Bosea sp. 685: one gene and its partner. The protein of the gene in region 1 interacts with the protein of each later gene in a pairwise test. Links are inferred from orthologs where the notes say so. Each region holds a gene or a part of one and is shown on either strand. Other genes may lie near its edges.

What was found.
Region 2: the proteins of hflK (region 1) and ftsH interact in binary tests that used the Escherichia coli proteins (3 or more experiments, as listed by UniProt). The link is inferred for Bosea sp. 685 from one-to-one orthologs.

What each region holds. Positions count from the first base shown.
Region 1 is NZ_CP134779.1:1,664,523-1,668,636, forward strand. The notes cover bases 813-3,759. They hold hflK (FtsH protease activity modulator HflK), read left to right. Parts: upstream 813-1,670; coding sequence 1,671-2,849; downstream 2,850-3,759. Other genes in these bases: RMR04_RS09175 (GNAT family N-acetyltransferase), read left to right, coding at 813-999; RMR04_RS09180 (dihydrofolate reductase), read left to right, coding at 1,004-1,519; RMR04_RS09190 (protease modulator HflC), read left to right, coding at 2,846-3,759. Also shown: RMR04_RS09170 (RidA family protein), read left to right, coding at 24-374; more of RMR04_RS09175, read left to right, coding at 517-812; more of RMR04_RS09190, read left to right, coding at 3,760-3,769; RMR04_RS09195 (DUF2065 domain-containing protein), read left to right, coding at 3,790-3,981.
Region 2 is NZ_CP134779.1:1,107,740-1,111,783, reverse strand. What follows is about bases 850-3,726. They hold ftsH (ATP-dependent zinc metalloprotease FtsH), read right to left. Parts: upstream 3,313-3,726; coding sequence 1,387-3,312; downstream 850-1,386. Other genes in these bases: tilS (tRNA lysidine(34) synthetase TilS), read right to left, coding at 3,423-3,726; glmM (phosphoglucosamine mutase), read right to left, coding at 850-1,134. Also shown: more of glmM, read right to left, coding at 1-849; more of tilS, read right to left, coding at 3,727-4,044. UniProt on the Escherichia coli protein: Acts as a processive, ATP-dependent zinc metallopeptidase for both cytoplasmic and membrane proteins. Plays a role in the quality control of integral membrane proteins.

The DNA.
Region 1 (4,114 bases):
CTCACCAGCAACAAGGACAGGACATGAACGATATCCAGCGTATCGGCGCGAATAGCCGCCGTAGCCGCGCGGTGGTGCATGGTGGCGTCATCTACCTGACCGGCCAGGTCTGCGACGACAAGCGGGGCGACATCGCCCAGCAGACGCAAGAGGCTTTCGCCAAGATCGATGCCGCGCTTGCCGAAGTCGGAAGTGGCCGGAGCAAGGTCCTCTCAGCCACGATCTGGCTGAGAACCATGGACGATTACGACGGCATGAATGCGGTGTGGGACGCCTGGATCGACCGAGACAACGCGCCGGCGCGCAGCTGCGGCACCGTCGGCATGGCCGATCCGGACTTTCGCGTCGAGATCATCGTGACCGCTGCCGCCTGAGTGCGGCCTTCTGCATGTCACGTCGGTTCTGCCGGCTGGCGCTTTTCCGGGTTATGCGCGAGACAAATCGTGGCGTGTCGGCTTGCCGATTCTCCTTCATGTTTCCATGAGCGCGGCGGTCGTCGTCGCAGGGCCTCTCGCCATGAGCTTGACCATCCGCCCCGCCCGTCCAGACGAGGCTGGCCTCGTCCTCGGTTTCATCAGGGAACTGGCCGAATACGAGAAGCTGCTGCATGAGGTCGCGGCGACGGAGGCTGACATCGCCTTGGCGCTGTTTGGCCCGAACCCGCGCACATTCTGCGACATCGCGGAGTGGGAGGGCGAGCCGGTCGGCTTCGCGGTCTGGTTCTACACCTATTCCACCTTCTCGGGCCGGCACGGCATCTGGCTGGAGGATCTCTATGTGCGGCCCGGTCAGCGCGGGCGCGGCATCGGCAAGGGGCTGATCGCGAACCTTGCCAGGCGCTGCGTCGAGGAGGGACTGCCGCGCCTGGCCTGGTGGGTGCTGAACTGGAACGAGCCGTCGCGGGTGTTCTATCGCTCGATCGGAGCCGCCGCGCAGGACGAGTGGACGGTGAAGCGGCTCGAAGGCGAGGCTTTGGCGCGGTTGGGGCAGGGGAACTGAGACGATGGCAGCGCTTCCCCTCGTCATTGTCGCAGCCATCGCTGACAACAATGTCATCGGCGACGACAACAAGCTGATCTGGCGATTGAAGACCGATATGCGGCGGTTCCGCCGCCTGACGACGGGTTGCCCTATCATCATGGGGCGCAAGACCTATCTCTCGATCGGCAAGCCGCTGCCGGGACGCGAGACGATCGTGCTGACGCGCGATGCGCATTTCAGCGCAGAGGGCGTGCATGTCGCGCATTCACTTGAAGGAGCGCTCGAGCTCGCCCAGAGCCTGGGCGGCGCGATGGGCGCGCATTCGGTCATCATCGGCGGCGGCACGGAGATCTATGGCCAGGCCCTGCCTTTCGTCGACCGGCTCGAACTGACCTTCGTGCATGCGGCGCCGCAGGGCGATGCGGTTTTCCCGGACTGGAATCGCGCCGCCTTCGAAGGTGTCGCACGCGAAGAGCACCCCCACGGTCCCGATGATGAGCACGCCTTCACCTTCGCGACGTTTCGTCGCCGGCCATGAGCCGGCTTTCCGTTGACGATGAATGGCTTGCGCCGTTGACGAATCCATGTCCCATGCCCAAGTCAGCGCCACGGCCCCGCAAGGGCGCTGACAAATGGCCGGCATTCGCCTATTGCACGGCCTGACACGAGCGTAAGGGAACGGCGCAAGTATGCCTTGGAGCAACCAGAGCGGCGGTAGTGGGAGCGGTGGCGGCGGGGGTGGACCCTGGGGCAATCGCGGTGGAAGCGGCGGCGGTGGCGGCCCTTGGGGCGGCGGCTCGAATGGCGGCGGCAGCGGTGGCGGTTCGCCGCCCGATCTGGAAGAGATCCTGCGGCGCAGCCAGGACCGGCTCAAGAATTTGCTTCCGGGCGGCAATGTCGGCGGGCGCGGCCTGATTCTCGGCGTGCTCGTCCTGGTGCTGGTCTGGCTCGCGACCGGTGTTTATTTCGTGCGCCCCAACGAGGTCGGCCTCAACACCGTCTTCGGCAAATATATCGGCAAGACCGGCGAAGGCGCCAACTGGAACTGGCCCTATCCGATCGGCGGCGTGATCAAGCCCCAGGTGACCAATGTCGTCACCACCGAGGTCGGCTTCCGCACGGTCGAATCGGTGCGCACCTCGCGGCAAACCGACGTGATCGAAGAGAGCCTGATGCTGACCGGCGACGAGAACATCGTTGACGTCGACGTCATCGTGCAGTGGCAGATCGACCCCGTCGCGCCCGAGAACTACGTCTTCAATATCCAGGATCCGCCGGGCACGGTGAAGGCCGTTGCCGAGAGCGCGATGCGCGAAGTCGTCGGCCGCCGCAACATCCAGCCGGTGCTGACCACCGATCGCGGCGCGATCGAGACCGAGGTGCGCCATTTGATGCAGGAGACGTTGGACACCTACAAGGCCGGCGTCCAGATCCGCCTCGTGCAGATGCAGAAGGTCGATCCGCCGCAGCAGGTCATCGATTCGTTCCGCGACGTCCAGGCGGCGCGCGCCGACCAGGAGCGCCTGCGCAACGAAGCGCAGACCTATGCCAACCGCGTCGTGCCGGAAGCGCGCGGCCGTTCGGCACAGCTCGTCCAGTCGGCCGAAGCCTATAAGGACCAGACGGTGGCCGAAGCGCTGGGTCAGGCGAGCCGTTTCAATGCGGTCTATGCGCAGTACAAGAATGCGCCGGCCGTGACCCGCGAGCGCCTCTTCATCGAGACGATGGAGCGCGTGCTTGGCGGCACCGATAAGGTGATCATCGACCAGAAGAATGGTAGCCAGGGCGTCGTGCCCTATCTGCCTCTCAACGAACTCCAGCAGCGGCGCACGGCGCCGGGCGCTCAGCAGGGAGGAGCGGTCCGATGAACGGTTCGATCCTGCGCCTTGGTGCGCTCATCCTCGTCGGCCTCGCCGCGGTCCTGCTCTATGCCGGCACCTTCGTCGTGCAGCAGACGCAATCGGCCATCGTGCTGCAGTTCGGGCGAGTGCGCACCATTGCGACCGCGCCCGGGCTCTACTTCAAGCTGCCGGCGCCGTTCGAGACGGTGACCTTCCTCGACAACCGCATCCTCGATCTGGACTTGCCGTCGCAGGAAATCATCGCCTCGGACCAGAAGCGGCTCGTCGTCGATGCCTTCACGCGCTACCGGATCTCCGACCCGCTGAAGTTCTATCAGGCGGTCAACAGCATCCCGCGCGCCAACTCGCAGCTTGCCTCGATCGTCAACGGCAATGTCCGCAGCGTGTTAGCTGAGGCGAGCTTTACCGCCATGGTCCGTACCGACCGTTCGCGCTTGATGAGCCGTATTCGTGACGATGTGAACCGTGAGGCGGCGCGCTTCGGCATGACCGTCGTCGATGTGCGCCTGCGCCGCGTCGATCTGCCGGCTGCCAACTCGCAAGCCGTGTTCCAGCGCATGCAGACGGAACGTCAGCGCGAGGCGGCCGAAGCCCGTGCGCTCGGTGCCCAGCAGGCGCAGGAGATCAGGGCGCGTGCCGACAGGGATTCGACCGTGATCGTCGCCGAGGCACAGCGCCGTTCGGACGAAGTTCGCGGCGAGGGTGAAGGCGAGCGCAACCGCGTCTTCGCCGAAGCCTTCGGCAAGGATCCGGAGTTCTTCGCGTTCTATCGTTCGATGCAGGCCTATGAGGCCAGCATCAAGCCGGGCGATACGCGCATGGTGCTCTCGCCCGATACCCCGTTCTTCCGCTTCTTCAATGGGCCGCAAGCCCAGCGGGATGCGGGCGCGACGACCACCGTGCCGGCCGCGCCGGCGCGGCCCTGATTCGAACCCGGGCGCCGCGTATGTGGGATTTCATCGCGGCGCTCGGCCTGGTTTTCGCCATCGAGGGCATCCTGTTCGCGGCGGTGCCGAACCTCGCCAAGGATGCTTTGCGCAGCGCAGCCGAGACGCCGGTCGACCGTATGCGGTTGATCGGAATCGGCTCCGCCGTGCTCGGTGTCGTCTTGGTCTGGCTGGTGCGCGGCGGCGTTTAGGTAAGATCTGCTTGCAAGCGGCGGGCGGACCGTCGTTTCAGCATCGGATTGGTGCCCTCGCGTCTGCCGGCCTCTCGCAAGGCTCCTGCGTGGGGCGGGCTTGGCCGTGCGGGATGCCCGATGACGCGATCGT
Region 2 (4,044 bases), 560 kb from region 1 along the record:
TACATTCTTGAGGATCTGCGGCAGCGGCTCGAAGCAGTGGCAGACCTCCGAGACCGGCTTGTCCTTGCGCTTCACCACAGCAAGAAGCTGCAGCGCAGCGACCAGCCCATCGCCCGTCGTCCCGTAATCGGAGAGGATGATGTGGCCGGACTGCTCGCCGCCGACATTGAAGCCATGAGCGCGCATATGCTCGAGCACATAGCGGTCGCCGACTGAGGTCCGCGCCAGCGACAGGCCGAGACCGCCGAGATAACGCTCCAGGCCGAGATTGGACATCACCGTCGCGACGATGCCGGGCTGCGACAGTCGCCCATCCTCCTGCCAACTGCGCGCGATCACGGCCATGAGTTGGTCGCCATCGACGACCTGCCCCTGCTCATCGACGATCAACACGCGGTCGGCGTCACCGTCGAGCGCAATGCCGACATCGGCGCGCAATTCCCGCACCTTCTGGATCAAGGCGGCGGGATGGGTCGAGCCGACATCCTTGTTGATGTTCAGCCCGTCCGGCTCGACGCCGATCGCGATGACCTCCGCCCCAAGCTCCCAGAGCGCTTCGGGGGCGACCTTGTAGGCGGCGCCATTGGCGCAATCGACCACGATCCGTAGACCCTCCAGGCTCATATTGCGCGGCAGGGTGCGCTTGGCGAACTCGATATAGCGGGCATGGGCGCTCTCGATACGCTTGGCCCGGCCGAGCATCGGCGAGGTTGAGAGCCGCGGCGATAGATCGGAATCAAGCAGGGCCGAGATCTCGGCCTCGACCTCGTCATTGAGCTTGTGGCCGTCGGGGCCGAACAGCTTGATGCCGTTATCCTCATAGGGGTTGTGCGAAGCCGAGATCATGACGCCGAGATCGGCACGCATCGAGCGCGTCAGCATCGCGACAGCCGGCGTCGGCATCGGGCCGAGCAGCATCACATCCATGCCCACCGAGGTGAAGCCCGCGACCATGGCGTATTCGATCATATAGCCCGAGAGCCGCGTATCCTTGCCGATGACGACGCGGTGGCGATGCTCGCCGCGATGAAAGGCAATGCCGGTCGCCTGGCCGACCTTCAGGGCGAGATCGGGCGTGATGACGCCGTTGGCGCGCCCGCGAATGCCGTCGGTTCCGAAATATTTGCGTGTCATGTTTGCTCTGTCCACACGAGCCCGCAGGCTCGATCCGGCTTCCTTCTATAGCCGGAATTGGTTTCCGCCTTCTCACGATTTGTGACGAATCCTATCCGACCACGGGGCGGAGCAGGCGCAAGACGCTGCCATTGGCTGCGACCGGGCAGCTACACTCGAAACCAGAGCCTCATCTCGAGAAGAGAAAACTGTGGCTCACAAGAAAAAAGGCGGCCGATACGGCCGCCTTTTCCAATCGGGAGAGGTTTCGCCTCAGAGCTGCGGCTGCGGCTCCAGCCCGGCGTCGGGTTCGCCGCGCTTGCGGCCGCGGCCGGCGCTGGGAACCGCCGAACCACGCGGCGCATGCGGCGTGTCGTCGGTCTCACGCACCGGGCGCTTGCCAGCGATCAGGTCGCGGATCTCGTCGCCGGTCAACGTCTCGAATTCGAGCAGCGCCTCGGCCACCGCGACGAACTGCTCGTGGTGCTCGGTCAGGATCGCGGTGGCATCGAGATAGCCCTGATGGACGAGCTTGCGGACCTCGCTATCGATCTTCTGCGCGGTCGCCTCGGACAGGCTCTGCGTCCGACCCATCGACATGCCCAAGAAGACCTCCTCCTGGTTGTCGCCATAGGCGACCATGCCGAGTTCCTTGGAGTAGCCCATCTGGGTGACCATGGCTTTCGCCATCTTGGTCGCCTGCTGGATGTCGCCAGTCGCGCCCGAGGTGACGTTCTCCATGCCGAAGGTCATCTCTTCCGCCACGCGCCCGCCCATGGCGACCGCGAGCTGCGAGGTGAACTCCTTGAATTTCATCGAGTAGCGGTCGCCCTCGGGCAGGAACTTGACCATGCCGAGCGCACGGCCGCGCGGGATGATCGTCGCCTTATGGACCGGGATACCGGCGGGGACATAAAGCCCGACGATGGCGTGACCGGCCTCGTGATAGGCGGTCAGCTTCTTCTCTTCCTCGGACATCGCCATGGATTTGCGCTCGGCGCCCATCATGACCTTGTCCTTGGCGTCCTCGAACTCGGCATGGGTGACCATCCGCTTGGCGCGACGCGCCGCGAGCAAAGCCGCCTCGTTGACGAGATTCATCAGGTCGGCGCCCGAGAAGCCCGGCGTACCGCGGGCCAGGATCTTGAGATCGACATCGGGAGCCAGCGGCACTTTGCGGACGTGGACGCGCAGGATCTTCTCGCGACCGGCGACATCGGGGTTCGGCACGACGATCTGGCGGTCGAAACGGCCCGGACGCAGCAGCGCGGGGTCGAGCACGTCGGGACGGTTGGTGGCGGCGATGATGATGACGCCCTCATTCGCCTCGAAGCCGTCCATCTCGACGAGGAGCTGATTCAGCGTCTGCTCGCGCTCATCATTGCCGCCGCCGAGGCCGGCACCGCGATGGCGGCCGACCGCGTCGATCTCGTCGATGAAGATGATACAGGGCGAGTTCTTCTTGGCCTGCTCGAACATGTCGCGCACACGGCTCGCGCCGACGCCGACGAACATCTCGACGAAGTCGGAGCCCGAGATGGTGAAGAACGGCACATTGGCCTCGCCGGCGACGGCGCGCGCGGTCAAGGTCTTGCCGGTACCGGGAGGACCGACCAGCAATACGCCGCGCGGGATGCGCCCGCCGAGCCGCTGAAACTTCTGCGGATCGCGCAGAAACTCGACGATCTCCTGAAGGTCTTCCTTGGCCTCGTCGATACCGGCGACATCCTCGAAGGTGACGCGGCCATGCGCCTCGGTCAGGAGCTTCGCCTTGGATTTGCCGAAGCCCATGGCCCGACCGGCGCCGTTCTGCATCTGGCGGGACATGAAGATCCACAGGCCGATGAAGATGACGAAGGGCAGCGAGTTCACCAGCAGCGCCATGAACCAGGGCGTGCCCTCGGACGGCGCCCGCGCCGAGACCTGAACGCCCTTCTGGGCCAAGGTCTTGAGCAGTGCCGGGTCGCCATAAGGCGCGTAGGTCACGAAGCTGCGGCCATCCGAGAAGGTGCCGGAAATCTCCTGGCCGGCGACCACGACATTGGCGATACGCCCGGCCTCCGACTCGTTGATCAGCTGGCTATAGGGAATTTCATTGGTGCTGGCGCGCTGGCTTGGGCTCTGGAAGAGCGTGACGAGCGCCAGAACCAGCAGGAAGATCACCACCCAAAGGGCGAAATTACGGAAGTTCGGATTCATCACCAGTCCGATCGGGCCTGCCGGAATGCCGGAGGAGGCCAAGGGTTTGCTAGGCTAATCTAGGTGCGGCACACGCCCTTGCCAAGGGAAACGGGCCAATCGACCAGACCTTATGACGCCGCAGGGTGAACGCCCCGCTTGCGGACAGGCTCGCGCCGCACGCAAAGGACGCCATCGCGACCAAGCGTCAGCACGCACCCCGACAATGTCCGTGTCAAGGCAAACCGCGCCCGCGCCGCCTCGATCAACGCAAAACCGCAGCTTTCGAGCCTCTCCAGCCGCGCCACGGTGTCTTCATCGGCGCCGACGCTATCGACGGCCCGCGCCAGCAGGCGCAGCAGCATTTCCTCGGGATGGTCGAGCAGGGCAGTAAAGCCAAGCTTGACCGCACCAGCCTCGTCGCAGGGCATAACGATCGCCGGCCAGAGCGCCTCGGCCCGGCTTGCCAACGCCCTCTCCATGCGCGCCAGCCGCGTCGCCAGCGTCCCCAGGCGACCGGCGTCGAGGCCGGCCTCCGACAGCACCGGCATCAGCATGCGCCAGCGCACGCGCTCGAAGCGCGGGTCGAGATTGCTCGGATCGGCCGCGAACCACAGGCCGCGTGCCCGGGCCGTGGCGACGAGCCGCGCCTTGGAGACGCTCAGCAGCGGCCGCGCCAGCGTGATTTCGTCCCGGCGGCTGCGCGCCCGCATGCCGGCAAGCCCGGCCGGTCCCGAGCCATGCGCCATCCGC